DNA from 3 places in the Desulfobacterium sp. N47 genome. Region 2 is predicted to be linked to each of the others. Evidence: riboswitches for the same ligand, from Rfam matches in the RefSeq annotation. Region 2 holds a riboswitch; each other region holds the start of a gene.

Region 1 (10,257 bases), on a different contig from region 2:
CTTAAATCCACAAACATCAAGCCTCATTTTCTTAAGAGCCGCCATCAGGCCCAATGTACGCGTGGTTTTCCCGATCCGCTGGAAGAAGCCGATATAATCACTGCTTTTCTTTTCATTTTTTTGAGATAGTTTGTGATGATCTTTAATTTAGTTCGCTCAAACTTTGTTTCAGCAATTCTTCGACTTCAAAACCTTCTGCAAGAGCTATCCCTGCCAGATTTTTTCTCAGCCACTGCCGGTGACATCTGATAAAACTCGGATCAATAAATCTTATGACTTCTCCAAGACAGTCCAAATCCTGCTGTACGCGCCAGTAAAGATACATAATTTTCTCCTTTTGCTTCTTTGTAAGAATGAGCCATAAATGTTTTGACATTTGATGGCCAATATTTAAACTCCCTATTCAGGCACATAAACCATGCTTCCGTCTTCCAGTTTATAAGCAACCCCAAGCCTTTCACCGCGGCCTTCGGATTTGTCTTTTGTCACCTTGATTGCTTTTATGTTTTTACCCTTTTTGGTTATTATTTCCATTTGGCCGTTTTTGTCTTGTTTCATAATGGTCATATTTGATTTCTCATTGAACATATCCTGGAGATGATACACGCTGAACAACGCTAAAATCAAAGCTACGATAAAAACCACGCTGCAATCAAAAAGATTGGCTACCCCGCTCATCGGATCTTCGATCTTGCTAAACGAACCATCCGGCTCCAATAAGGCTGTATTAGTTCGCAATTTTCTGAAATATCGCATGTGCGGACTCCTCCTTTTTTATTGTCAGTATTTCTGCGGCAAGCTCCATATTCCTGATATCTTCTTCAATCCATCTGCGGCGGATTGTAGCAAAGAAAAAAGCTACTGTGCCGACAGCCAAACCGGTAACTGTAGTTGTAAAGGCAATTACCATGTCGGCTGAAAGCCGGGTCATATCACCCTGACCCAGCGCCGCAAGGCCTGTGCTCATGGGAATCAGAGTTCCGAGAAGACCTAAAGACGGGCCCACCCTAACCATAATAGCGAGCCGGTCCAATGATTTCCACATCATATGAGCGTTTTGCCGGAGCATATTTTCTATGGCAACTTCTGTATCGTCCCCATCACTGATAATACTATTAAGATTCCCAATAAAAAGTTTGACCTTATGGGACACCGAAGAAGAAAATTTGCCCCTTATCAAAAGATCCGGGAAATCCTGGGCCGGACACTTTACAAGACGAATCCGTTCGAGCCACTCGGCAAAAAATGCTCCGGCATATACTATGATACACACTATAAGAACTGACAGAAGTAAAAGCACCGGGTAAAGCAGTGATGCGGAAATCATATAAATAAATGTTTGTAGTAAAGACCCTATATTTGTCATGATATTCTCCTTGTTTTATTATAAACAGCGCCAAAACCTGCAAGAAAAGCCAATGCACCCGAAACCGCAACAACGGACAAATGTTTGATATTAACCGGATTGGTCTCCGATGAATTGCTCGCTAAACGGTATATTCTGTCTAAATCTGCAAAATTGGGCATTATTGTTACCGAAAGAAAAAAATAAACTGCAATCAAAAGCATGGCTCCGCCCAAAATTATTTCCGGCTGCATTTTTTGCCGTCTTATTCTCATAATCACAACAGTAATGAAATTGATAAGAAGAAATATGAGATAAAGAAAAACGGCTGACCTCCATGTTAAATCAGGAAAAAGAGTTATAAAAAAACCCTGGCAGAACAGGATTGCCAAAACGCAAACCGGACAAGGAAGAGCCAGAGCAATCCATCCCTTGCTTTTTGAACTGTATTCTGTGTTGTTCTTTAGCAGCCAAATGCCCCAAAATACCATCAGCACAGCCATAATCAAATGTATCAGCATGCCCGATTCTATCCATTTTAAAATGAGTTCCTGATGGCGTATTATATCAATTTTAGAAATGACGAAATATGACGCCGCAAACAACATCATATACATCAAGACAAACATGCCGCATGCCAATGCTTTAACACGGGCAGATGATGTTTTTGATAAATAATAATTCAGACCTATACCGCTTTTTACCGCAAATATAGCGATACTGAAAACTGTCCCCAATATAAGACTTTTATATTCCATTTTATTTCCTTTTTATCGTTTTATTCGTGATCCCAGGACAAACAGCCCGATTAAAGCCAGAACAAACAACATGGCGGCCCACTGAACGCCTGAGGATGTCATCTCAGTGGTTTCATCGCTTTTCTTCATATCCTCCATTTTATATCCTTCCACAGTTTTACTTTTTTCTCCTTTGCCTGTTTCAGATAAGGAAGGTTCCTTTTCCGAAGAATCCGGCAAAGATTTATCGGCCGGCGCTTTCTGCAATCCTTCCTGCAGATCGGACAGTAATTCCAGTCGTTGTTTCACCTGTTGATCCAGTTTTTTTCCTGCCGCCTGTTCTACAGCCAGCTTGAATTTTTCCACAAGTTCCGGAGAAAGCACCCCGGGCAGCGATATGATGTTTACTACCATCTGGTTTAACACAGGATTGTTGCAGGTATGGTCGCAGCAAGCCACACCCTTTTCCACAACGTTAACGGCATATTCTGCCGCCAGCTTCTTTTTGATTTTTTCATCAGCTTTCCAGTAGCCTTTTCTGTTCGCCTCCAGCATCCTTGCTGTCATAGACTGGTATGCCCAGGGATTTTCCCGGTTGAAAAACTGTTTCAGTTCAAGGCCGTATTTGTCTTCCACATATACTTCATAGGTTTGTTTCCATTTAGCGGCATCGACAGCCAAAGGAGTAGTAACCTGCCAACCCCACATATTTTCCAGAAATTCCGCCATCTCTCTTGCGCCTGCATATTTTTCCTTTTTCATACCCTCAATCCATTTGGGATTCAGATACCGGGTGCGCAGCTCCCTGCCCAGTGTGGCGGACAGAAGTTCTATATGACCTTCACCTGATGTGCGCTGCATTGAAATAAAGACCTCAGGGTCTTTACCCGATTCTTTTCTGACAGCCATGCTCAGCCCTCCAAGATACTGGAACATGTCGTCGTTATCCATCGTCCCATAAAGATTGGAAGAGATAGTATGCACTGTGGCATCAATTGCTTTGAGGTGCCTGCGATAAACCGAAGTGAGTTTTTCTCCCCAGATTTCGGATGAATAACCGTAGGACTGCATCTGTATAAAACCTTTTTCCGCCACAATATCGTCTTTTTCCCATAACCCGCTGGCGACTGTCATATCATCCACCTTTGTGCCGTATGCGCCTGGCGGTGCGCTGTAAAGCCTTACCAGAGAAAGTTTTCTGGCGTCTTCTTTGGAGCGGCCTTCGGCTATAAGCGCTTTTTCCAGCGCTTTTGAATGCTTTTGTATATAATTTTCTATATCGCTCATAGCCGCCGCCTTTTTTACGGCCTTATCAAGCATAAGAGCAACCAACGGAAAGGTGTCACGGAACAGACCTGACATTTGAAGCAGCACGTCAATTCGGGGGCGGTTTAATTCCGCGCCTGAAATCGGAACCACATCTTTAATTTTATCGCGATGATCCCAAACTGGTTTCATACCCATAAGATACAGGGCTGTAGCCGGATTGATGCCTTCGTCACGAATAGTTTCCACAGACCAGAGAATCACGCCCACCTGTTCGGGATATTTCCCTTCATGCTTCTTCCGATAGGCCTCAATGATTTCTGTCGCCGCTTTTTTCCCGTTTTCCCATGCTTCCTTCGATGGAACTTTTTCAGGATCAAACGCATAAAAATTCTTTCCTGTAGGCAGACTCTCCGGGTTCCGGATCGGATCATTGCCGGATGCCGAAGGGATATAGCCCCCTGACAGTCCCCGAATCAGGCTGTCCATTTCCGAAGGGCCGCAGGCAACAATATTTTTCCGGTAAAATTCTACCGGATTTTCTCCTTTTTTGGCCATTGCTCCTGCAGTTTCCTCCAGGCCTTCGCCGGATGGGGATACGCCAAAGGTGTGGAGGCCAAAAGGAATCATTTCGCTTTTAAGCTCAAGCAGATAATGCTTTATCTTCTCCAAAGCGCTGTCATCAATAACCGAAAGGCCGGTGTCTTTATCCAGTCCGAGCCAGATCGCTGTTTCCCTGATTCGTTCAAGCCGCGCCGGTCTGATTTTTTCCGAAGAGGATGCTTCATATTCACCTATGACAGACGCCAGTTTTGAATATTCTTCGTATGTTCCTCCGCTCTTAAAAGGCGGTACTGCATGGTCTATAATAACGCCCCGCCCCCGGCGCTTGGCCTGAATTCCTTCACCTACATCATCTACTATATACGGATAAAGATTCGGAATGTCTCCGATAAGCACTTCGGGAGGGCATTGCCAGGTGAGCCCGGCCTGTTTGCCGGGAAGCCACTCGTGTGTGCCGTGAGTTCCGAGACTGATCATGGCATCCGGCCGGATTTCTTTTTGTAACCAGAAGTAGAAAGCATTGTATTGATGGTGCGGATAAAGAACCGTGCTGTGATAAAGCTTGTCGGTATCATCGCTCCACCCCCGCACAGGCTGAGGAACCAGAATAAGATTGCCCAGCCGGATGCACGGAATCACAAAGCGGCCGTTTTTTACCATGATTTTTGAATTTTCAGGCTTGCCCCAGTCTTTTTCAACTTTTTTTTGAAAATCGGCAGGTGTTTCGCCAAACCATTTGCGGTAGTCGGACATTGAAACAAATGCGGCATTTTTTTCCCTTAGCAATTGATCCAGTTCATCCGGAGCCCACGAGCCAATATTGCGTCCCGATTTCAAAAGCAGGTCTTTGATTTTTTCTTCTGTAATCTCACCCTCAATAAAATAACCTTTCTGCTTTAAGTTTCGGATAATCTCATTTATGCTGCGAAATACGTTTAAATAGCTGGCTCCAATGTTTTGCTTTCCGGCCCCATGATTGTAATAAATTAAAACGATCTTTTTGTCCTTGTTGGCTTTTTGTCTCAGCGCATGCCATTTGGCTGCCCGCATGGCAAGCTTTTGTGCATGAATTTCCACAGGTATGTATTTGTAAATTTCAATATTTTTTTTATCCGCCTTAATAACCTGCTCCTTAACTCCGATCACTGTCGGCTCAACCAGTCCTGAAATTTCAGGAGTGGAGAATTGATATGCGAGTTCAACGGGCGAAAGGCCCTGAGGCGAGACCAGCCATTCATCCGACGTACTGAAAAACAAATACTGACCGTTTAATACGGGAACATTTGCTTTTTTAAGTATGCCCTCAAGGTCTCCGGAAAGTTTTGAGGAAAATTTGAAATCAAAACCTGTAATAGATCCGAGACGGCTTGCAAGCGGCTCAGTTGAAATCAACCGGTCAAAATTTTGATTTCTTTCTTTCATTTCCCGTAACCAGGTTACAGTATTGATGCCTTGCCGCTCATAGGCCCTGATCAGCGAATCCAGCGGCGCTTTCTTTCCATCCAGTGCATAGGTCGGAAAGATTATGGAAAGATTCCAAAGCCCGTCTTCTTTGAAATGCCCTGAGCTTTCATACCACTTCATGTACTCGCCAAGTTCTGAAAACAGTTTTGGAGCATCCGGATGATATAGCGAATTTTCAGACGGAACCACCGGAGGATCGAATGCAGTAACAAACCCCAGATCACGATTTGCAAGAAACTTTAACATGCCGGCGATATTTTCAGCAGATGTATAGCTGTAATAAGCTCGCACCGTTTTATCCATGATAAATCCAGCATCAAGAAAATCCTGGACATGGCTCGATCCGCGGACAGCATAAATTTTAGCATTAGCCCTGACGGATTTTTTGTTTTCAAGCAGCCATTCTGCCGGCTGATGTCCCATGATATCCACCACAGCCACATCCATACGCCGCACGAATTCGGATATGGCAGCGCTTCTGACATTTTTATCCGTAAAAATCTTTATTTCGATTCCCGGCAATGCAACTTCTTTCAAAGCTTTGTGGCAGACATAAGCGTCAACATCTCCCACGAACAAGCCGATGCTTCGCGTTTTTGCATTGGAAGAACCTGCCGCCGTTAATATCAAAACCAGGATGCAGATAATTATCAGTCGGATTCTTCTTATGTTTTTACGCCCTTTGGCGCTCTTAAAATGCAATTTCATAACCTACTTTAACAAGCCGTCCGATTTCATAATAAAGATAACGGTTAGTGGCATCATCAGACATGTCGCCTGCAACCTGAATCTCTTTGTTAAATATGTTGTCCACAGCAAAGGTCAGATATCCTTTCCAGAGTTTATACTTGGCATAGAAATTAAAAGAAGCATAGCTGTCCAGATTACGCTCTCGGGAAGAAAGAATCTGACAGTTAAGATCAAGAGTAAAAGGTTCACCAAGAAAATTCATGCCGATGTTTGTTTGCAGTTTTGGACCGATCTGGTATTCCTTGCCTTCGGTATCATCGGCCGTAGGCTCCGCCCAATAGCCGGATGTGTAGAATAAGATATTTTTTAGCCATCCTTTATTGTTAAAAAAAGGACTTACACCGGTTTCCCATTCAATGCCCTTGCTTGCATAATCCCCTGCATTGAAATAGGTTTGCGGATAACCTTCGGAGCGATCCACTTCGATTTTGTCTTTATACGTCATATAAAAAGCAGCGAGTCTTAAGCGAAAGAGATCGTCATCGTATTTTATTCCGGTTTCGTAAGTCCAGCCTTCTTCAGGTTTTAAATCCGGATTTCCCACCATAAACGAACTCTCATAATAGAGATTGTTAAATGTAGGAGCCCTGAATGCCTTTCCCGCATTGGCATAAAGGTTAATAGCCTCCGTTGTTTTTAAGTTCAGACCGAAGCTGGGCAAAAAACGGTTATAGTTATCGGTTCCGGATTCTCCGTCTATGAATTGCTCCCGTGCCCCGGCAGTAGCCGTTAAACGCTCCCAAAATGTTTTTTTAAGATGAACAAAGGGGGCATAATCGTTGCGATGGTGTCTGCCGTACTGGTTGTTGTAATCGGCTCCGCGATGGATCCAGTCTGAACCAACGGTCAATTGCCAGTCTGACAGCTCAAAGCGGTAGTCTGCCTCAATGCCGGAATTATAATTTTTATTCTTATCTTCCGGCTCGCCCGGGCTGGTGTATTCATCCCGGCGCATTTCATCATAATTGCCGAAAATCTTGGCTTTAAAATTTTGTGTTTCATACCGTACATTCAGAAAATTTTTTAAATGCTCCTGCTTAGTACCTTCCATTGGTTTTTTCTCACCGTCGAAATGCTTTTCAAAACCTGTTTCGTAATATGAGCCCAAATAATCCAGATGAAGATTTTCCATAAGGGTAGCATTGAAATTCCACGCATATTTATCAGTGCTATCCAGATCGTAGCGGTATTTTCGAGTAAAGCTGCGGGATATTTCCTTTTGGCTGCCCAGATGGTTATAATTAAATCCTATATTCACATCCGGCAATGAAGCTGAAAAACCATGATTGTGGTATCCCTCGTTTCCGAATTCAACCGAGCCCCCAACAGCCGTTTTTTGAATAGTTTTTTTCGTTATAATGTTTATGACGCCGCTCATCGCATCAGCTCCATAGAGGGTTGAGGCGGCTCCTTTCAAAATTTCAATGCGTTCAATCTGCTCAACAGGAATAGTATTCAGGTCATAGGCATGGCCTGCAGCGCCCTGTATTGGTGAGCCGTTTATAAGCACAAGTTCGCCGTCTTTTACGCCACGAACGGAAGCTGTGCTGTTCATGCCGCCGTGGGAGACGCCCAGCGGCGCATATGCCTTGTATGAAAAACCGCCGATGCGCTTCACTGCATCAGACAGATTGTCAACGCCGCTGTCTTTCAATTCCTCAGAAGAGATGACCGTAACAAAATGAGGACTTTGTTTTTCTTTCACAGGAAACCGCTCTGCTGTTACTGTTACCACATCCATGACATTGGACGACTGATCTGCCCACACAAGATTGCCTGCAAAAAGCCAAACCATGCAGGTCATGATCAGAATTCTTTTCTTAATCAGATAATCCCCAAGCATATTTCTTCTCCTTTTTCAGATGATGTATTTTTGCATGGGCCCGGGCAAAAAAAAGCCCGGACCAATATTAATTGATCCGGGGATATCCCTTTTTTTATCCTCATGATCTTTGCTGCGCTCTCTTGTCCGCGGAAAACGCACAAACATTCAGGCAGGTCTTCTGACTATCGGATTATTCTATTTGCCGCGCCTTCCCATCCGCTTATGAACAGACAGTGGCATTAATGCAGCTTTTGTCCCCGATTACAGCGGCGGGCCCGTCCCCGATTTTCACGGGGTTCCCTAGTATGGCGGATTGCAAACAACCCCCTTATCCCCCTTTTGCTAAGGGGGAATCTTGCCCTACATCACATCCTGTAGGGCGGCATTTCACATGCCGCCATATGCTAAAAAAGCACCTGAATGTAACCTTATATTGTGTGATATTTTACATCTTGCAAACTGATATCATAAGCTTCGTATTCCTTTATCCATGTTAAATCAGAAATTAATATTCACACCTGCCAAAAAGCTGAAACCGTCATCCGGATACCCTGCATGAACCTCATAATCGGTATCAAACAGATTATCGATATGAACAAATACTTCACTTGGCCACGATTTTATGTTAACAGGATGAATCACCTTCATATTTACTACTGCATAACCATCAAGCTTCTGGGACTGGGGAGTGTTAGGGCTGCTGTATTGACGGCTGACGGCCTTTAATATGGTTTCAACTCTGGTCTTCGTCGGTAGTACAAATTTTCCGGTAATTTTAAGGCTATGATCCGGTGCGTATGACAGTTCGCCTCCGGTTTCTTTATTTTTGGTATCCTGGTAAATATAAGATAGTTCCGTCGAAATACTTTTGGTCCATTCCGACTTTAGCGCCAACTCTACCCCCTGCTTATAGGCGCGCGAAACATTAACCGGACGATAAATCAGATCATTTCCCCTCTGGTAGATAATAATATCTTTGGTATTTGTTCTGAACACTGAAGCATTAAAAACCACGTCCTTTTTGATTTTGTGCTCCATGCCCAGATTAAAGGAGTATATCTTTTCTTCGTCCAGATCAGGGTTTCCCCTCACTTGGTCAATAGAGCCATGACTTGGTTGATATAATTGATTAAAGGAAGGGATTTCCACTGAGTATCCGGCGCTTGACTTAACCACGGTATTTGATCCCAGGGCGTAGCTAAGCCCTGCATTGAAGGCAGGAAAAAACCCGAAATCATTGGTATGATCCCCCCTCAGTCCCAGAGTAGCCGTTAATTTATTTAATTCACGGTCATACTGGCTGTGAAAAGAAACTTTCTCTCTGTGATGGTCTCCTGAAAAGTTATGATCCACCCTGTTTGTTTCAGCCAATCCTCCCAAACGCAGGGCAAAGACTCCGTCCTCAGGCTTCCATGTGGTTTCAGCGCTTATTCCTGCCCGATGCTCATCAAGCGTTGATCGGCTGCCGGTCTGGGATTGGTCGTACAGATCCGTCAAATCCATGTAGGACTTTACTTTATATTCCATCATATCATCAGTAAAACCATTGATATGAAAATCCAGAGATCCTTTCTGATAGCGCTGCCTGGCGTCAGGCGTAGGATTGTCAATGGGACCGGGAGAGCCATGATAGGAATGAAAATACCTGCCGTTTAAGTCGTACCGGATTCCGGTTTGTCCTTCTGTCTGCCAGTTAAAACTTGCATTTCCGCTGTCGCTGTCGCTGTTGGGCCGTTTCCCGTCTTTATGACCGGCGCCTATGGTAAACAAGAGCTTTCCCGAATCCTGATGCAACATATATGAGGAAGTTATATTTGCGGCACCATAAGATCCGCTATTAATTTTCAAGCTTGCTTTGTCGCCATCCTTCTTTTTTGAAGTATTTCCCGAAAAATCTCCGGTAACAATATTTATAGCTCCTGCAGAACCTCCCGGACCAAGCCAAACCGGCACCGGCGGCTTAAATACCGTAATGCTCTTTACAATATCTATAGGAATACCGCCCAGATTTACCCCGCCATACTGGGCGGAATTGATCGGTCTTCCATCAATCAATACCAGGACAGAACCTGATCCGCCACCGCCCCGGATAGAGATTCTGGCCCCCATACTGTTTGTTCCCTGCGCTACATCCACACCCGGCATGGAACCGATGGCCTCTCCCACTTCAAGAAAATTCCGTTCTCTAATCTCCTTTTGGGTTAGTTCCACAACGTTTTGAGGGTGATTTTTCACATATTCGGAAAGACGTTCGCTTGTAACATAGATGGTATCCAATAAATGAGTGGCCTCAGCTTTAGTCTCCG
Region 2 (10,257 bases):
TTTATCAGATCGGATAATTCCGGCAAAACCGTTTTAACACTGTCATATAAGATGCCGTCAAAAGCAATGGTGCCGTTATAATCCAGAACGAGATGTTTTAATATTAAATCTTCAGAACCTGGAATTGATATCCGGATCAAACATACCTCCAAAACAATTTAAATATTTTTATATGAGCTTCAGCTCTCTTATTATATTTATAACCTCGGCGGGTTTTTCAGCAGTTCTCACAGCTTCTTTGTCAGCGTTTTGCCCTGCTCCTACCCCTACGATAAACCTGCGCATAAAAATTTACTCCGGCTTTTGATATATTCCATTGAGCCTGTTTATTTTATTGACTCATGCCTGACGGATTATGCATGAAAGAACTTCTTTTTCAATCACATCTTTTATCTGTGAAACAGGCGCAAGCAAAGTGCTTTTTGCTGCATCTGCAAGAAAACGTTTAAATAATTCTACCAGATAATCGTTTGTTTTAACAAGCTCGATATTTCTTGCGCCTTCTTTTTCGCATAAACGCCAATAAATGGAAGAATCCGGTCTCTCCATATTTTCCAGCACAAAAAGGCAAGCATGAACCATAAGATCGGACACCCATTTGACCCTTATATCCTGATAAGCTACTTCACCTTCAAAACCAAGCACCCCTGCTTTTTTCAGTCTGCCCTGTTTTTCAAACATCTGGTAGCCCGATGTCCCCATCAGCACCAACTGGCGATGCGAAAGCAGGTTTGCTGTTCTTTCCAGGCGATCAAGCAGATTATTTTTTTGCAGAAATTCAAAATTGTGTCTAAGGTCCTCAAGAGTGCTGTCCGGCACGAACATAAGAAATCCTACTTCAGGTTCAATTCCTGCATCACGGCATAATTTTATTGCCTTTTCGCCTGAATTGATGGATGCGCCCTTGTTTAGGTTTGTCAGCACAGAGCTTGAACCGCTTTCAATGCCGAGAAGAAGCGTCTTAAACCCGGAAGAAACCAGGCTTTCAAGTATATTCGGGTCAAGATCATTCGGCCTTGTTTCCATACCGAAACTTATATTTAAAGGCCGGATAAGCTCCATCAGCTTATTAATGCGCTCTTTTCCTTTCTTTCCGGGACCGATAAAATTAGGATCAACAAAATAAAAATCTCTGCATCCTTTGTCTGCAAGTGCGGATATTTCCTGATAAATATTTTCCGGATATCTTCCTCTCCACAACGCTCCGTCATTATAAAACGACGGCACAAGACAAAAGGCGCAGTGATTGTAGCATCCCCGGCTTGCAAGTATAGGGACGGTCTGATCATCCGTATTTGTTCTTTCAGGAAAATAAAATTTATCTATATTCTGTTCCGGGATGCGTTGCTTTGAAATTGTAATGCCGTGTTCAGTCCTAAGACAAAGCCCTGCTATACCGGCAAGGTTTTTATCTTTTGAAAGTGAGTCTGCAAGTTCTGTAAGAGTATTTTCACATTCACAGACTACCACAGAATCCACGGAAGCAATATTTTCAAGAATGGCTGCATGCGCCAGCGTTGGAAAAAAGCCGAACAGGGTAATATGGCCACAAAAACCGTCTTTCTTGAGATTAGCCAAAAGATCAAAAACCAGGCCTGTGTTTTCCCAGAAATATACGGCATTCACACAAAGCATATCAAAAGAAAGTTTTAGAATTTCCAGCCTTGTTTTTTCAAAATCCCACCCTGTTACGGTAGTATCCATTAAAACCACATCGTGTCCGGCTTTTCTTAAGCCGGAAGCAGCGTAGCCCCCCATAAGACATGACCACAAAGGAGTGCTGGCAATATCGTTAAATCTTTCTTTTGAACGGACTCTTGGATGCTCAAGAACGCATATATTCATTAAAACAATACCTTTTTTTTATCAATCTTTAATCTCGATAAAACACCTGCCTCATGGCATTTTGCTTCAAGCTCATGAAGCACATAGGAAGTATTTTGAGGGTTATGGTAAACAGGATACAAAAGGTCGATATCAGGATCAAGGAGACCGCTTTCTATAAGTTTGTTTGTCAGCCTTGCTCCGGGATATAAGCGTATAGTATTTAAAATCACGGCTCCAAGATTTTCGCAACCGGCATGTATATCAAGAATCTCATCCATCATTTCTTCCGCTTCCTCAATATGCTCTTTTGTCTCAAAAGGAAGGTTTACAAGAAAATGGCACATTGCAAGGATATTGTATTTTACTGTAATTTTTGATGCCCGAAGTATATCATCTTTTGTAAGCGCCTTTCCCAGAAGAGTTAAACCGTGAGATGTAAGTGCATCTGCTGAAAAATAACAGGCAACAAGTCCGGCTTTTTGCGCAAGATCTGCATTGTATTCGGTAAATGTGTCTTCTCTGAAAAAGCCGGTCCAGCTCGCGTCAAGGTTTCGCTTAATAACTTCTTTGCAGATGGCCTCAAAATGATCTGCCGGCCGGTTTAAAACAGGATCCGTGAAATGAAAAAGATTTATTCCAAATTCCTTATTAAGTCTTTCCATTTCATCTGCAATTATATCAGGACTGCGCAGCCTCATCCTGACCCCGCCTAAACGCGGATACAGGCAATAGCCGCATTTTAAGTCGCAGCCACGTTTGCCTTCAATCCCCATGGCCGCAACATAAAGATTGCCTTTTGTATAATCATTGGGGCAAAAACTTTTTGCATCAATATGAGGAATTTCATCCATTGATATAAAAGGCCCGTTCGGGTTTTGTATGATTTCTATTCCGTTTCGCCGGACAATTCCAGGTACGGATTGAATATCAGGAAAGCCTGACAATATTTTTGCAAAAGAAAGCTCACCTTCACCGCATAAACCAAAATCGATCTCAGGTATTTCTTCCATCAGGCGCTTTGCAAAAAGTGTGAAAGCAGGACCGCCTGCAATGATAACGGCACCTGGCACAATCAAACGGGCAAGTATGGCGGAAGTTTTAAGAGAAGAAAGATAAGATGTTTGCTGGCCTGCAAGAGGATCAATGTTTCTGAAAGACAAGGCAACGATATCAGGCTGTATTTTTTCAAGTTTTTCTTTTAATTCGGGCCAGGGATCGGCATACAGATTCATATCAAGGGCCGATTTATCAAAACCGGAAGGCACAAGGGCGGCCAGTCTTGAAATGCCAAGAGGATAAACACGTTCCTTTGCGCCAAGATGTGAAGTGGGAACCTGTACGAATAGTATTTTCACTGTAATTACTCCAGAAGCAAAAGGCCGATATATTTTACATAACGCCCTTTTTCCGATACCGGTTTAAGACGGATTCCTGCTGCTTTGCAAATTTCATATACATCTATTCCGGAAGCTTCCATGGAAGGGCGGGCCTTATCAGGATGACGGCAGATATTATCTTCGGGGCATTTTTTACAAACAGTACAAGGGCCTGCTCCGAATGAAAAAGCTTTATGGAATCCCGCCAGAAAAAGCCTTTTTTCAAGATTTAATAGTTTTTTATGAAATTTATTTCCGGGCGGCATATCTTCCACCAGCATGCACCATGAATAAGATTTAAGCATTTCTTCCGTTTCACTATAGTTGATACTATACGGCGGGCATTGCAGTTTTTTCCCGTATTCACTGCATCCGAACCTGCATTTTTGTCTTACCCATGAACCTGTTGCAATCTCTACTGCAGGAAGAATAACAGCGTTTTTAAATCCTTCATCAAAAGCTGCATATACCCATTCATTATGATTTGTCTTCTCATTTATATCAATGGCCGAATTGTATTGAAATTGATCTTGTGCAGCTAAAATAACTGAAGTATCTGTGCCAAGATCAATAACCTTAACATTGCAGAAACCGGCTTCTTCAAGCCAAACCTTTATGGTTGAGCTTTCATGGCAGGTTCCATTATAAGTGTTTAACATCATATTAAGATCATATAATGTCCCTTTTTGTGGGGAGCGTCCGCGCCGATCCGGAAAATAATCATGAATAAGTATAATACCTTCTGCTTCAAGAAGGCTTGCGGCTTTTTGGAATACTTCATGAGCCTCTTTATGACCATAAGCATGAAGAAAATTGCTCATCACAATAAGGCCAAATTTCTTGTCTCTGTCTAATTCATGAAGCCTGAAATCTCCCTCCATGGTTTCAAAATACTGCCAACTATCCTTACCGGGATAAAGTTTTCCTGCTGCTTTGATAACTTCAGGCAAATCAAATAGCACCGAAACCGGAAATTCATCCGGTTGCTTTTTTTTATCATTAATTTTTGAGTTAATTAATGCGCGACCCAGCGAACCTGCGCCGCCTCCGATATCAAGAAGAGGCAGACGCCACGAATAAGGATTAAGAAGACTTACGATTTCCTTGCTTTTTTGCTGTATCAACACATCGGCAGTCATAACATAATTAAGATTTCTTAATTCATACTCATCTTCTTCGGAAATAATCTCATTATCGTTTCCGATATTTTCACAATCTTTATTAACTGAAACTTTTTTCACAAGAGACTGCCACTGCGGCTGCATATATTTTCTATACAGAAAATAATCTCCCATATAGGAAGGTTTCCCTGGCACAAGAAACATACTTGCTGTCTGACTGTTAAACCATAAGCTCTTATCATGACATACAAGCGCCAGCTTTTCCATGGCTTTTAGCAAGCGTCGCAGTTCTTCTTTGCCACACGATGCGGCCATGGCAAGATTATCAAGAGATGAAATTCCTTTTTCAAGAAAATCAAACAGACCAAGCTTTATTGCCGCAAAAAGTATTTCGGAATACCAGTAGGCAGTAGACAGATCTTCAAGATACTGAAAATCCTCATAAGCAAAGTCGGCATTTAAAAACGGCAAATCAGGCTTTTTTTCAGAACTTTTATATCTGGGCATTTTTTATTGCAACTTCTTCAAAGGTCTTTATATCTGCCAGAATGCGGGTTGAAGCATCGAGTAATTCCATTGCAGCAGCAGCGCCGGTTCCTTCACCCAGACGAAATTTTAAATCAAGCAAAGGTTCTATGCCAAGGATTTCATGCATATAACCATGCCCTGCCTCAACAGAACGGTGGCTTGCAAAAAGATATTCTTTTGCCAAAGGAGCAAGACTGCATGCAATCAAAGCTCCGGCTGTTGATATTAAACCGTCACACACTATAGGTATGCCCCTGGCGGCAGCACCAAGAACAAGACCGGCAAGACCGCCGATTTCAAAACCGCCCACTTTACAAAGTATATCAATGGCGTCTTTGGGATCAGGCTTGTTTACTTTTATTGCTCTTTTGATGACTTCTATCTTGTTTTTAAGAGCCTTATCATCAATTCCGGTTCCCCGGCCTGTAAGCTTTTCCACATCAATACCTGAAATAGCAGCAATAACGGCAGTAGAAGGAGTGGTATTTCCTATGCCCATATCGCCGGTACCCAGAATATCAACAGTGCCTTCTTTGAAAAGCTCATCTACCATATCAATACCGGCTTCAATGGAACTAACTGCCTCCTGTCTTGACATTGCAGGGCCAACAGCTATGTTCGATGTGCCTTTTCGGATTTTTTTATGAAAAATGGGAAGGTCACTCTCAAAATCATGGTTAACTCCAAGATCAGCAACCTTTACCTCTGCGCCGGCATGACGGGCCAAAACATTGATTGAAGCGCCTCCGTTAACAAAATTATACACCATCTGAGGTGTAACTTCCTGAGGAAAAAGGCTAACACCTTCCGCCACAACTCCATGATCTCCGGCACATGTAACTATTACTTTTCTTTTCAATCTTACATCAATTGTCTTTGCAATGCCTGCAAGCCTTGCCGATAAATTTTCCAGAACACCAAGACTTCCTGCCGGACGGGCCTGTTGAGCCAGGCGCTCAAGAGCAGTTTCGTAAAATGGTGCGTCCGGAGGAAAAATAGCGTTTATTGTTTTATCGAGTTTGTCCATAGCATTATGCCTTTTGGTTGTTTCGAAAAAGGGTTCAAGGGTTCAAGGACTCCAGGGTTCAAGTGTTTATTAAGAATCTTGCTTGAATCCTCTAACCATCATACAATGTTAAACTAATTTGTATATTATTCCAAAATTATTTTCCTGCGCATGAAATCTTATCGCCGCCGATATCACCTGAAAAAACTTCCATACCCTTTTTCATGGCGCAGAAATCTCCGCACATGGAGCAGGTTTGTGTATTTTCAGGCGCTCTGCTCTGACGGACCTCTCTTGCCTTATCGGGAAACATAAGCAATTTTTCAAGATCATCCCAGCGCATATCACGTCTGGCCATCGCGGCTTCTTTTTCTCTTTCGCGCCTGTCGGGATATTTGGATATATCGCCGATACGAACAGCAAGCCGTGTTGCCCTGACACCTTCCCGCACATCTTGTTCATTGGGAAGCGCAAGGTGTTCGGCAGGTGTGATGTAGCATACCAGATCAGCACCGAAACGGGCTGAATTGGCGGCTCCGATAGCTGATACGATATGATCATATCCTGCACCTGTATCCAATGGAAGAGGTCCTAAAACATAGTAAGGTGCATTTCCGCTCATTCTCTTTTCCAGCATTATGTTTCCTTCGATTTCATCCAGGGGCACATGCCCGGGACCTTCCACCATCATCTGGCATCCCATTTCACGCCCCAACTCGGCGAGTTCGCAGTTTATGATCATTTCCGCCATCTGCGCCCTGTCATGGCTGTCGTGAATGGCTCCGGCTCTGATGCCGTTTCCAAGAGAAAGTACTGCGTCATATTTTTTCATCAAAGCGCAGACGCGATCAAATTGCTCGTATAACGGGTTTTCCTTTTTGTTTATATCCATCCATGCAACCATGTACGTCCCACCCTTTGAAACAAGACCCCCGTAACGGTAACCCTGTTTTCTTAAGCGTTCTATGGTATACCGGTTTATACCGCAATGGATAGCCATAAAACTGATTCCGTCATCAAGCTGTTTTTCTATAAGGTCAAACAGGTATTCGGGATCAAGTTTTCCCGGATTTGCATATTTTGCCGTGGTTTCCTTGAATGCCTGATACAAGGGCACATTTCCAACCGGCAAAGCAGTATTTGCAAGCACGGCCCGGCGGATTGCATCAAGATCTCCTCCTGCAGAAAGCTCCATAAGCGTATCAGCGCCTTCTTCCCCTGCTGCCATAGCCTTTCTGACTTCAGCATCAATATCACATATGTCCGAAGATGTTCCGATTGAAGCGTTGACCTTTGTTCTCAAGCCTTTGCCTATTCCTACTATTTTCTGATCTTTACGTTTCGGGTGGCTTGAAATTACTATTTCTCCCAAAGCCACTCTTTGTCTTACGATTTCATCGGACAAACCTTCATTCAATGCAACCTTTTTAATTTCTTCAGTAATAATTCCTTCTCTTGCTTTTTCAATCTGGGTCTTCATATCCTCACCTTTATACAATGAATTTACCCCGCCGGAAATAAAAAAAGGGCTCCGACAGGCGATATTGCCTACCAGAACCCTTTGCCATCAAGCTCTTTGGATCATAAGATATTCAGCTCGTCTTCTGACTCCCCCGCCCTTGAAGCCGCCTTCCCATCATGATAAACCTCTCCGGTCTGTCAAAACAGTGGCATAGCAATGCTAAAAGGGTTCCGCTAATGCAGCGGCAGGGTTACAGCGGCGGGACCGTTACGGATTCAAACCGTATTCCGTGCGCCGAACATCCTCAAATACAATTTTTTATAGAACATATCTAAATTGCAACGGAAATGTCAATAGGAAAAAAACGGTTTATCAATATTTTCCATTTTTTTCCAGAATTTTTTATTATAGCGTAAGTACCCATACCCAATCGGAACAGATTTATGACAATTGCTTAAGCTATAAAAACATCTCTTATGCTTTCTTCTTCTTGCCAAAGGTTTCGATCAGGTTGAGATATAAAAATAATTGCATGATCAAGACCTTGAAAACCAAAAGAGGGCTAACCCAGTTTTGGGTTAACCCTCTTCTTATTATAGATGGTGCCGAAGGCGGGATTTGAACCCGCACGCCCGTGGGACACTACCCCCTCAATGTAAAGTAAGAGCATTTTAGAGGGTCATAGGGATATGCCGGGTAAGATGGATTGTCTTTTGATTGTAGATACTTATATTAATCAGGAAGCAAAGGGCCGTTAGGGGAAACAGAAGGCTATTTTCTGCAATGTGTTGACCAAGTGTTGACCAAAAAATCATATTTTTTAGCAAAGCAATTATTTTCTATTTTAATCTTTGTCTCGAACAAGATGGCGGGGACAGTTAAAGCTGAACCCCGCTGTTTCCTATCTTAACCCGATATCGATAATATAACAATATAATAATAACAGTATATTATCATACCATAATACCGAAATCCTGCTTTAATTATCCATATCCGCTTCTTTCCACTTTATTTTCAAATTTAATCAACAATTCGTAAGACACTCAAAAATTAATAAATTGGCATAGTATGGGTGCCTGTAAAAGACGGGGTACTTGTATGCTAACATATTAAATATATTAATAATATTATTTTAGGCATCATTTATTGGACTGTTTTCTTGTATAAATCCCAATCGATATTTTGTGTCAATGTCTCAGGATATTCGTCCCATATCATTCCTTCTAAAAATGCTTCCTTTATATTATGCGTTTTACCTGGCCAATGTTTAAACATAAAAGGAAGTCCTGCTTTTTTAACTTGTTCTCTTATATCTACAACCCACTCTTCTTTAATTTCTCTGAATTTCATTTTGCTGTTGGTTTCGCCACCGACAACAACCCAATCAATTCCTTTCAAATCCAGTTTTGGCATTGGACTTAAAAGTGGTTCAAGCATTAAAAATTTGTTAACATCTGATGGAAGTTTTTTTAGATGGTCTATTCTATCAATATATTTATCTGCCTCAACCGTTACTCCCGCCCAAATCCAAGGTTTCCAAGGCAAAAGAGGACCAAGCTCACCAAGACGTTCGGCTCTTTTGGTAAGTACATAGAAGCGATGTTGCGGAACCTTTAGCATCGTTTCAAATACCTTGAAAATAAAATCGTCTGGCACTTTCTTATGAAAGAGGTCTCCCATATCTGTAACAAAACTTTTTACTGGTTTTTTAGGTTTTTTTGCCATCTTGTTTATCGGCGTGTACAATCTATCATAATGTATTGTTAAGTTAAAGCCATTATCCTTATACACCTGCTGTCCCATTCCTTTAAGCCATTCAACTAAATCTTCTGCATAGCAATTCTGACATCCGTCGCTGTATTTGTCGCAACCTGTAACGACATTCCAGTTTTCACCTCCATCACTCATTTCAGGATTTTTGAATTCCTTTTTCATTCTTTGTACCCCTCTATAATAAATAATTGATGTCTATTGGTGTTCTCTTTTAATGCTATCTGCTTTCCATGTCATATTTACTTATTTCATTATCGGAAGGAAAGAACATGACTTTAGTAAAAAGAAGAAATTATGAAAATGTATTAGTCTGAAACATACTTTCATACATTTAGGCTATTCGATATTCGTTTTTATGATTTAGTTAAAATTAAAACAATTAGGAGGCATACATGAAATTTATTAAGTTTATATTGTTAGCTGTAGGCGCATTCGTGGTGCTCGTAGGCATGCTGTGGGTAGTAATCAATTTATGGTGGCTCGTTCTTGCTGGAGTGGCACTTTTTATTGCTTATGAGATTACGTGTGAGGCTAAGGAGGAAGAGACTATATCCGAACAGCCTGAGAAAAAACCTAATACATCTAACAATCGATAACTAAGACTACACAGAAAAGACATTTTTATTTATTCCTTAAAAAAGTATTAAAGTCTTGCCAGAACTTGCCGATAAAAATAAAGACATACGATAATTATCCATTATTTTATCAACATAGACAAATCGTTTGTCTTATTTCATCACAGCACCACCATGCATTTTAAGAAGTCATAATAGCATTTTAACTACAACATATTGCTATAATATATCATATCAAACACAATATGTTGTAGTAATTATGTGTTAAGTATTTCGGCGATATCTGTCTAATTAACTTATTACTTTTATACAGCGAGGTGTTATGCCACAACAAAAAAAGAAATTAAAAGAAAAAGATATTGAAGTGCTTAAGGGCGACAAAAATCCAAACATTATTCTCATTGCTCCGCACGGCGTAGATGGGGATGATGACAACGCTGGAAAATTAGCGAGAGCGGTCAGGAAAAAGCTTGGATGCCACGCCATAATCAATGAGGCTTTCAAAAGACCCATTGAGGACGAAAAAACAAAGAAAATTCAGGAGAGTAATATTGAAGAAAGGATAGCGGATTTAAATTCAAAGACCGAC
Region 3 (10,257 bases), on a different contig from region 2:
TATCATGAGACACCATAACAACTGTGAGCCCTTTCATCTCCACAAGTTTTTCCATAAGATCCATTATGTTCACCTGATGCGACAGATCAAGGGATGCAGTAGGCTCATCCAGAAGAATAATACCGGTCTGTTGGCACACTGCTCTTGCGATAAAAACCAGTTGCCTTTCTCCGCCGCTTAACTGATCCAGTTTACGTGAAGAAAGATGTTCTGCTCCTGTAAAAGCAAGAGACTGTTCTGCAATTTCAAAATCCTCTTTTTCAGGAAGACCTAAAATTCCCAGATAGGGAGAACGCCCCATAAGAACCAGTTCCTTAACAGTAAAAGGAAAATCCGTGGGTACATTTTGAGGAACAAGCGCAACGGATCTTGCAAGAGACTTTCTGGAAAATTCATTAATATGCCGGCCAAATATTTTAATCGTTCCCTCTTCGAATTTCAAATTTCCGGATATAGTTTTAAGCAAACTCGTCTTTCCCGAACCATTAGGGCCGATAATAATAAATAATTCGCCGGATTTTACTGAAAAACCGATATCTTTCAGAACAGTATTTTCCCCATAGGCACAATTTAGCCCGCTTATATCAATTGCATTACTCATCGCGTGGACCTTTTGAGCAGAAATATAAACAGCGGTGCGCCTATCATTGCAGTAATAACTCCTACCGGCATTTCTCCCTGTTGTGGAAGACTTCTTGCCAGCAAATCACAAAGTACCATGTATGATCCTCCGGCAAGGACACAAGCTGGCACCAGTATGCGGTGATCAGATCCGAAAGTTAAACGCAAAAGATGAGGCATAACAAGACCCACAAAGCCCAAAAGACCACAATTAGCAACAGTGGCACTTACCATAAGAGAAGTTGTTATCAGCAGAGTAATAGTTACCGCTTTGATGTTTACTCCCATAGACTGGGCCATTTCTTTTCCTAAAAGCATAAGATTCATGGAATTTGAAAAAATAAAAATGATAACGAAACACGGCAGAAGTATCAATGCAAGATATCCGACATGCCGCATCTCAATCATTGACAAGTCACCCATAAGCCAGAACATGATATTATGAATTTTTGAATCATGCGCCATTGAAATGAGAAACATAATCACGGCTGCGCAGAATGCATTAATTATAACCCCTGATAGAAGCAAAGAGTCTTTTTTTAAAATAGACTGGCCTGAAGACATGACAAGAATTAATAGAAGTATAATAATACTGCCTGAAAATGCCAATAAACTGACACCTGGAAAAAGTGACAGCCCGGCGAGAATACCGATAATGGCTCCTATTGCGGAACCCCCGGAAATGCCTAAAATATAAGGCTCCGCCAGAGGATTTCTCAAAAGCGCCTGAAATACCAGACCTCCCAAAGACAAAGTAGCGCCCACCAAAACAGCCATTATCACTCTTGGAAAACGAATCTTCCATATAATAGTGTTTAACATAGAATCAGCGGCGGTCTGACCCATAACTGAATTCCATACCCATTTAAATCCTCCTCCAGTGGAACCTAAGGAAATCCCGGCAAAAACACAGACAAGCAATAATACAAACAAAAACAGAGACAGCAGTAAAAGTCTTTTAGTAATATAATGAGGTGCGGTTTTCATGCTTTATATCACTCTCTAACCTTGAACCGTGAACCCCGGAACTGTGAACCTGATTTATTACTGAAGAGTTCGGGATGTATTATTTTAACCAGCATTTCCAGGCCATCCACCAGTCTGGGTGTGGGACGATCCAATATATTAGAGTCAACAAGATAAATGCGGTTATTTTTTATCGCCGGCAAATCTTTCCATCGGCTCCAGTCGGCCTTCACCTTCTCAAAAACCTCACCCCTTGCCATAGATGTGATAATAAAAACTTCCGGGGCCATTGCCAAAACCTGTTCTCTGGAATATCTTGGATAAGGGATAGGCCCCTCGGTAAGATTTTGGCCTCCTGCACGCGTAATAAGCTCATGGATAAATGTATGGGTACCTACAGATACAATAGGAGCAATTCCAATCTGGAAGAAGACCCGTGGCCTGGATTTGGTTTTTAAAACAAGGGCCTTAACCCTTTCTGCTCTGGCATACATATTGTCAACCAGCGATTTGGCTTTCTCATGAACTCCAAGGAGTTTTCCGATTTCAACAACAGTTTCCATTACAGATTCAAGGTTTTTAGGGTTTACAGCATAAACCGGTATATTAAAGGACTCAAGCTGCTGCACAGTATTTCTGGAATTTCCGTCTTTTATGGCAATACATAAATCAGGTTTTAAAGCTACGATTTTTTCAATGTCCAGATTCACATAAGAACCCACCACAGGAATCTTTTCTGCCTCAGCAGGATAATCGGAAAACTGGGTGACTCCTTTTAAACGATGTTCCTGCCCCAGAGCAAAAACAATCTCGGTTATGCTTGGTGCAAGGGCTACAATCCTTTGCGGATTTGAAGGAACAGTAACAGAACGCCCCACTTGATCGATAACGGTTCTGGAACCGGACCAGGCACTGGTTGCAAACAGGCAAACCAAAAAAGCAAATGTAAAGATCCGGTAAAAAGTCGGAAAACAACATTTTCCGTCATTCCGGCGAACGCCGGAAACCAGTAAATCCAATATGTTCCAGATACCGGCTTTCGCCGGTATGACAATTTCTGGATTCTTTAGTAATTCATCAATTATAATAAATTTCATCACTCAACAATAACCAATATCATCAAAATGGTCAAATCATTCTGGTGAACTGCTCTTTCTTGCATGAATACCGTTTAACAATGAATTTACAGCCATATCAACAACAACAGGCAAATCTATTCCGGCAAGATAATCCTTATCTTCAGTTATTTCATGCCCGGCTATTTCTTCTTCCACCTGCTTGCACCATAATTCATAAGAACTCAGATCATTAATAAGGCCTTTTTCATAATCATCGCTTAAAGCAAAAGATGCTTTTAAAAAAGAAGCATAACGGGGTTGAAGTAAAAGATCTTCGAATTCGCCTACCATACCGGATTCTTTGGAGCTGCATTCACATCCGTATGCAGAAAGTATCTCAAATACACTAAGATTTCTGTCTCTTAAACGCGAAAAGATATTACGCTCTGCAATTATTCCATTCTGATTATATATAGCTTCCGAAACCCCCTCATAAACTGCTTTTGCGATTAATTCACCCAGTTTGGAATGACCTCCTGCATTTTTCAATTCTTTTCCGGCGCCTTCTACCACCAGAATGTTGTCCGTACCTGTTCCTGTGGCCTGGTTAACAATAGGGGTATAAGTACTTCTCGCATCAATATCCTGCATAACGGCGCTCTTGGCTTCTGTTGCTGATATGATAGCTCTTGTCATGGCCCTTGGAGTCAGCTTCATATTAGTTAAAATAATGATATTTATTGTTCCCGGTTCATAAAACATCCCTTCATCCACCGACATCCGCATAGCATTGGATTTAACTCCGGCAGTTACCAGAGCATAGACAACCATATCTTTAAATTCTTTGCGTTTGATAGAAAGATTGTCCATATCCGCTCCGGTGAAGAGAAAACTTGAGTCTTTTAATGATTTCCCAATGACTTTATAAACATGATCCCGTTGCGCCTCGAAACCTTCATTATGCCCAATACCCCAGCATGGCGGAGGAGAATAATGATTGCCAACTGTTTTTATGCCATTACGCTGTCCTTCAAGTGTCGATATTATTGAAAGCGGCTTTTTAAATTCCACTACCAGAGTCTTGTTGCCAAAATCATAAATTTTGCTGTAATCAATGTGTATATCTTTTATATAATCAAGATCTACATCGATTTTTTTTGATTTAAAAACCTTTTCTTCCAATACAAATTTTGAAGCATCGGAAAACTCATCGCCGTAAATTCTTGCAGAAAGCCATGAAACAAAATATCCCGAATTAACAGAAGCCCTGCAAGTCAACTCACAGGGAAAATTATATATCCTGCCGTTTTTTACCGCATCCACATCTTTCCAGCCCGGCTCTTTAAACATTTTCTCAGCTTTTATTGTGTCACCGCCACAGCCGTAAATAACCTGGGGGTTGAATTTGATCCATTCCTCTTTGGTAACAGTAACTATTTTCCCTTTTTTATTGAGTACAGGAGCGATACCTCCTGCAAAACGTATAAACTCATTTTGGAATGAGTCATCCCCGGGAGTCATTATTGTATCTCTTCCCATAAGCCTTATTACTCGTTGTTTCTTTGATTCGGGAATCCGGCTTGTTTTTTCTGAAATAAGCAAAAATTCTTCCTTGATTTGTTCTGCAATCTTTTTTGCTTCATCTTCTTTATTAAAAATTTTACCCAATGTAAAAATCACATCAAAGGAGTCTGATACGGAATCATGTTCAAGATTGATCAATATACATTTTTTATTTTTCAATCTTTCAACTACATTTTTTTGCAGCTTTGAATAGAAGATAACATCAGGATTTATCTTTTCGATCTTATCAACAGAAGGTGAAAAGAATCCTCCGACAATTTCTTTTTTACTTACCTCCGGAGGAGAAGTATCATAAATAGTCACAGCTTTCAGACTTTCTCCCGCTCCAAGTTTAAAAATTATTTCGCTGACGGATGGGACAAGGGATACTACCGATGACGGTATTTTGTCGATATTGATTTTGTTACCGGAATGGTCGATAAACTCAAGAGGGTAGCACAATGCCAGCTTAAAATTGCATAAGGCAAATACCGCTATAACAAACAATGCTTTTTTAAAATTTATTTTATAGTTCATTTTTACCAACTTAACTATGGCGGCATTTTATATGCCGCCACAGATGTTAATACTCATATTTTATATTGAAAAAGACCGATCTTCCTGCCCCGGGATAATTTGTTGTCTTTGATTCGAACGTGCTCTGATCGGTAAATGAACTTAAATGTGTATCATAATCCTTATCGAACAGATTATTACCGGAAAGCGAAAGTATCCAATGCTCATATAACCTCTGTTCTACCTTCAAATCGGCAGTCCAGTAAGAACCCATCGTGTATTTTACTGTCTTGGTATCGGGATATACTGTGGTTTCAGTTTGGTACATAACCTTATCGCTTACATATCGGGCCGTAGCAGTTGCGGTTAGCCCAAAATTACTTTTATAAGTGAGATCACCCCTGAACTGGTGTTCGGGAGTATTGGTTGCGCGTCGATTTACTATGTCATAACGAAAATCCGGCGGCAAAAACGGCGGCCATCCATAATCCTGTCTTGTATAAGCACGACTTTTCTCTTCCGCATCCGTATAAGTATAGTTTAAACCCAGCTTAAAATTATAAAATGAACCAATTGTGATTCCGGCCTCAACACCATCTGCCTTATAACCTTCCAGATTTATGGGGCTCCAGACACCCTGGGAATCCGGCTGCCATTCGATTTTATTATCTACATTCCAATGAAAATAGAATAACGAAATAAATACTTTATCATTAATTAATGACTGTTCCAAACCAATATCCGTATGCCAGCCGATTTCGGGCTTTAAATCCGGATTTCCTCTGGAATAAGGACCGGCCGGCCAGAAAAGGTCATTGAAGGTGGGTGCCAGAAAGTGTTTTCCATGATTAAGCTTTAATGCCGTTGTTTCAAAGGGATTTATAACCAACCCAAACAGCGGCATATTTTCAGAACCGAAAACAGAGTGATTCTCATGTCTGACCCCGGCAATAGCTTTCAAATACTGTGACGGCCTGTATTGAGCCTCGGTAAAGGCGCCCTGAGTGAACATATGAGCTTCAGTAGTCGTCTTAACCGACTTTACACCAGCAGCATCCAGATCAAACGATTTATTCTTCCAGTCAAAGTCCTTATATTCACCCCCTATCAGAAGATTACCTCCCTCAAAAGGATGTATATTAATATTGCCGTCAGTTCCTGCAATCCTGTTTGTTATCCAGTTTTCAGATCCTGTACCATCAAATGCATAACGCTCATAGTTATAATTATCCATATTTGTATAATGCCCTTTGATATTATAACCCAACCATTTCAAAGGATTGCCTTTTGCTTCCAATACAATATGACAGTCTTTATCACTGCTGTGATTCAACACCGATGATGAGTCATCGCTGTAAAATTTAATCCCTCCTATATAATAAGCCTGTGTGCCGGAAGGCGGCTCAACTCCGGGCACACCATATTTTCTGTACATATAATCACCATATAGACTTATATCAATAAAATCACTCTTATCCAGTAACAATTTTAAAGATGTATCGGTCTGCCTTAGATAACTATTAGCCCGAAATCCATCGGTTTCCATTCTGCCGGCAGTAAGATAATATCCGAAATCATCAGTTATAAACATACCTTGTTCTGCGGATAAACGATAAGTATCCTGTGATCCGTAACCGGCACTGACTTTAAGATCCGTAATGTCTCTTGAAGGCCGCTTTGTTATAATATTTACCGTACCTCCCATTGCTCCTGAACCATAAAGTAGTGATCCCGAACCTTTTACAACTTCAATCCGCTCGATATTATTAAGCGGTATTCTGCCAACATCTGCACTTCCCAATGATGGAGAACCAACATTGATACCGTTTACAAACACCTGGGTGGCATTGCCTCTCATTCCTCGAATATGCAACTCCTGTGTTGCGCCTCCATAATTACCGTATGTTTGCCAGTCAATCCCAGGCTCATTCGCCAATAATTCTCCTACTGACTGTGCCGCAAACTCATTTATATCCGTTTCGTCTTTTACGATTACCGAATTTGCGATATCTTTTCTCTTCTCCTCAGTCTTTGTAGCGCTGACTACTATTTCATCTAAAACCGGTGGAGACTGAATACCTTTTTTTACTTCTTCACAAAATACGGCTGCAGGAAACCCCAATAAAAATATAACTGACATAAACCCCGATAAAATCCTTTTCACTTTTCCCCCCCTTCTGAATTAATTTTAATAAGTTCCAGTCAGGTCCGGGCAAAAAAAATCCCCGGACCGATTATATCGTCCCGGGGATTACCCTTTTTTATCCTCAAGATACTAAGTTGCACTCTCTTTGCCGCGGAGATTACACTTTTAAATTCAGGCAGGTTTTCTGACTCTCGGATTAACCTACTTGCCCTGTTGAATAAAGATCCTTTTTTAAAAATTCAACAGGTACTGACCGCGCCTTCCCATCTGTTTATGAACAGACAGTGGCAAAATATGCGGCTTTCGTCCCCGATTACAGCGGCGGGCCCGTCCCCGATTTACACGGGGTTCCCTTTTATGCTCCGAAGGAGCGCCTAAATTTGATGTTAATCACTATGGGCACTTAAACTGAAAGTCAACAAAAATAATGTGCAAACAAATTGCTATAATACAAATATATATAAATACAACAAGTTAACATGAGCCTACCAGAACATGGACTTTCTTTTTGACTTTTAATAACATTTTAGCTAATGATATTATAAAAAAGGTATATAAACTTTGGAAAGTGATATTATAAATAAAATACATGCGCTTTCAGTCAACAAAGCACTTCCTGATAATACGCCATACAAAAGCATTTCACTAAATAATATTAAAAACATATCTGATGAGTCGGGAATAAGCCGCCACAAGATTGAGATTGCCTCTTTGGAAGCACAAATCATACCTGAACGTTATGTGCGAAATATGAAATCGTTATCTTGTGCAGATCAGGTAAGCCTCTTAAAGTCCAAAGTAAGTATTGCAGGCCTCGGAGGACTTGGTGGAACGGTTTGCGAAATACTTGCAAGGATCGGAATCGGAACCTTGAACCTAATTGATGGAGATATATTTGAAGAAAGCAATTTAAACCGTCAGATTTTAAGTAAGGAAAGTAACATTCCCACACCAAAGGCCGATGCAGCAAAAAAAAGAGTAAATGAAATCAACTCTTGTGTTTCGGTATTTTCTCATAGGATATATTTAAATGATGAAAACGCTTCAGCCCTTATTGAAAACTCAGATGTAGTTATAGACTGCCTTGATTCTATCGCAGGGCGTTTTGTCCTTGAAAAAGCATCTAAAAAAGCAGGCTGCTGTTTTGTATCAGCAGCAATCGCAGGAAGCTACGGTCATATCACCACAATATTTCCTGAAGATCCCGGGCTTAAACTCATTTATGGTAAAGCTCAAAATACACCGGACAAAGGAGCAGAATCTTCTATCGGCACACTGCCGCACTGTGTTTCACTGATAGCATCGCTTGAGTGTTCGGAAGCAATCAAAGTACTTTTGAAAAAAGGTGCCCTCTTAAGAAATAAAATACTTCTTATTGATCTTACCGACAATTGCTTCGAAATTATAAAACTATAAACAATATTTTCCCTTATCAACTTACCAACTTATGAGCTTACGAACTATCTTTCCCTTCCTCCCCTGAACCTTGATCCTTTCTCCTTTCTCCTTCCTCCTTCCTCCTTGAACCTTTCTCCTGGTTTCCCGGCTTATTTTGAGTTCATCAAAACCGAATGGAATCTGTTTGCCTGCAGACAGAATGCATCCAGCTTAGCTGTTATAACTTGAGGAAAAGAAGATCCATCGCTTTCAATAGCAAGAAACGGAAGGCTGTCAATATCAGAAAGCACTGCTTTAAGGCGCATGTCACCCGGACTTGCAGCAAGTTTATTCTCTTTATTCATTACTTCAGTTAAAATTGCTTCGGAAATTCTGTTTGGCATACATCCAAAAGGCCCTACCGATATTACTCCGCATGTATGTGAAGCAATCTCTGACAGTGAACTTCCCACAGTCAATATTGCTTCTCCTGTAAGTTCAGGTGATATATAAGGCATAGCGGTTTTTATTATAGATTTTGCACTTATCGGTTCAGCATGCACAAGCCCTGAATGTGACAGAATTTGCTTTATTTTTATCTCATCTTTTTTCATAATTCTTTTTTTAATGACAAAAGACAATTTTCCCAAAGCATTCATTTGTGAATCGGAAAGATTGTTATCGACTAAATAATCACAATAGTGCAGCCATTCGGAAACAGGAGCACAAAGCGTTGCAAACCCCATAGCCGCCAGTTTTTCCGTAATATACTGTCTTGATATCGAATCTCTTCTTACGAATATCTCACCGACAAGCGATATCTTCGGGACTTCGTCCGGTGGTAGCTTCATTGGGATAGTACTCAATCTTTTTGATGTAATTTTAAGAATGTTTTCAAGGCTGTTAAAATCGCCTTTTTCCATCTGTTCAAGAATCAGCTTCCATTCTTCCTCAAAAATTTTTATGCCATATCCCGGATCAACAGCATTAGCTAAAATCATGGATCTTATGTCTTCCATAATATCGGAGATAACAACCGCCCACCATCCTCTTTTGTAAAAATTGTTCCCCATTCCGCAGTAGCCGTTCTCAGATGAAAGAGATAACATTGCCACATTAGGGATACACAACCTTTTTATAAGATCCTCCATAAAAATATGATACTGGCCAAACCTGCATGGGCCACAAGAAGTAGGCATGAAATAAACAAGAACTTCACCATTTTGTTTACCATTGTTTATATAATTAAGCAGAGATCCGGTTGTAAGTAATAAAGGCAGGCATTCCTTGCATGAAGTGTTTGCACGACCAAGTTTCAAGATTGCCATATCTGAAGGAGGATGGGGTTCTGCGTTGAAACCGTTTGCGCGAAATACTGCAGCAAGTGATTCTGTAGGCAATCTTCCCATTGAAGGAAGAAGCACTTTAACATCAGGATCGGTCAGCAAAAGCTCCCTGCCGTTTGAGGCGGTTACTCTCGTAATCCCGTTTTTAAGAATCACTTTAGCAGGAACAAAGCCGTTTTTTCTGGCAGCAATTTTATTGGCGGATACAAGTCTTCTGTATGAATTTATAATATCAAGAAATGCTTCGATTCTTGTTTCAAGCCCTGCATCTGCTGAATGGCTGTCAAGTTCAAGAGTTAACGAAGGTTTCGATCCCATAATCTCTCTGAAATAGCCGATAAGAAAAGAATCGGGGCCACAGGAAAAATTGGTTATAAAAGTTCCAAACAGCTGGGGATTACGTTTTACATAATTTCCCGCTTTGATCAGCATCTCTCCTATACCCCAATACATATTAGGTCTGCTTTCTTCATCTTTAAAATCAAGAAAATCAAAAGGCAGCACAAGGATACCTCTTGAGGCTAATTTGCGGGGTATTCCCATGTGAGCTTCTTCGCAAAACCCGTTGTAAGGTCTGGCAAAAATCACTACACCAAATTTAGATGGATCTTTTGCAAGATCTATTAATGCTTGTTTTCCAATAGCTTTCATTTCATCAAAACAT

Evidence for each region. A riboswitch is a leader RNA that binds a small molecule or an ion and turns the genes downstream of it on or off. The one in region 2 is predicted to bind cobalamin.
Region 1: another riboswitch for cobalamin. It lies ahead of VXK47_RS07510 (TonB-dependent receptor); the one in region 2 lies ahead of thiC (phosphomethylpyrimidine synthase ThiC).
Region 3: another riboswitch for cobalamin. It lies ahead of VXK47_RS11950 (TonB-dependent receptor plug domain-containing protein); the one in region 2 lies ahead of thiC (phosphomethylpyrimidine synthase ThiC).

What each region holds. Positions count from the first base shown of each region.
Region 1 covers NZ_JBAMMY010000122.1:2,280-12,536, reverse strand. Annotated here, with positions in the region: gene VXK47_RS07540 (hypothetical protein) at 1-27, opposite strand, end outside; gene VXK47_RS07535 (hypothetical protein) at 143-325, opposite strand; gene VXK47_RS07530 (DUF2149 domain-containing protein) at 400-756, opposite strand; gene VXK47_RS07525 (MotA/TolQ/ExbB proton channel family protein) at 728-1,366, opposite strand; gene VXK47_RS07520 (DUF2162 domain-containing protein) at 1,363-2,103, opposite strand; gene VXK47_RS07515 (cobaltochelatase subunit CobN) at 2,116-6,084, opposite strand; gene VXK47_RS07510 (TonB-dependent receptor) at 6,068-7,969, opposite strand; cobalamin riboswitch at 8,103-8,297, opposite strand; gene VXK47_RS07505 (TonB-dependent receptor plug domain-containing protein) at 8,450-10,257, opposite strand, start outside.
Region 2 covers NZ_JBAMMY010000285.1:6,854-17,110, forward strand. Annotated here, with positions in the region: gene VXK47_RS18110 (HAD family hydrolase) at 1-140, opposite strand, end outside; gene VXK47_RS18115 (B12-binding domain-containing radical SAM protein) at 340-1,845, opposite strand; gene VXK47_RS18120 (radical SAM protein) at 1,845-3,182, opposite strand; gene VXK47_RS18125 (DUF2284 domain-containing protein) at 3,188-4,831, opposite strand; gene cobT (nicotinate-nucleotide--dimethylbenzimidazole phosphoribosyltransferase) at 4,818-5,879, opposite strand; gene thiC (phosphomethylpyrimidine synthase ThiC) at 6,016-7,338, opposite strand; cobalamin riboswitch at 7,436-7,634, opposite strand; gene VXK47_RS18140 (DUF5131 family protein) at 8,464-9,255, opposite strand; gene VXK47_RS18145 (hypothetical protein) at 9,486-9,689, shown strand; gene VXK47_RS18150 (hypothetical protein) at 9,991-10,257, shown strand, end outside.
Region 3 covers NZ_JBAMMY010000185.1:16,171-26,427, forward strand. Annotated here, with positions in the region: gene VXK47_RS11930 (ABC transporter ATP-binding protein) at 1-601, opposite strand, end outside; gene VXK47_RS11935 (FecCD family ABC transporter permease) at 598-1,608, opposite strand; gene VXK47_RS11940 (ABC transporter substrate-binding protein) at 1,617-2,684, opposite strand; gene VXK47_RS11945 (adenosylcobinamide amidohydrolase) at 2,721-4,745, opposite strand; gene VXK47_RS11950 (TonB-dependent receptor plug domain-containing protein) at 4,792-6,864, opposite strand; cobalamin riboswitch at 7,028-7,263, opposite strand; gene VXK47_RS11955 (HesA/MoeB/ThiF family protein) at 7,432-8,286, shown strand; gene VXK47_RS11960 (acyl-CoA dehydratase activase) at 8,418-10,257, opposite strand, start outside.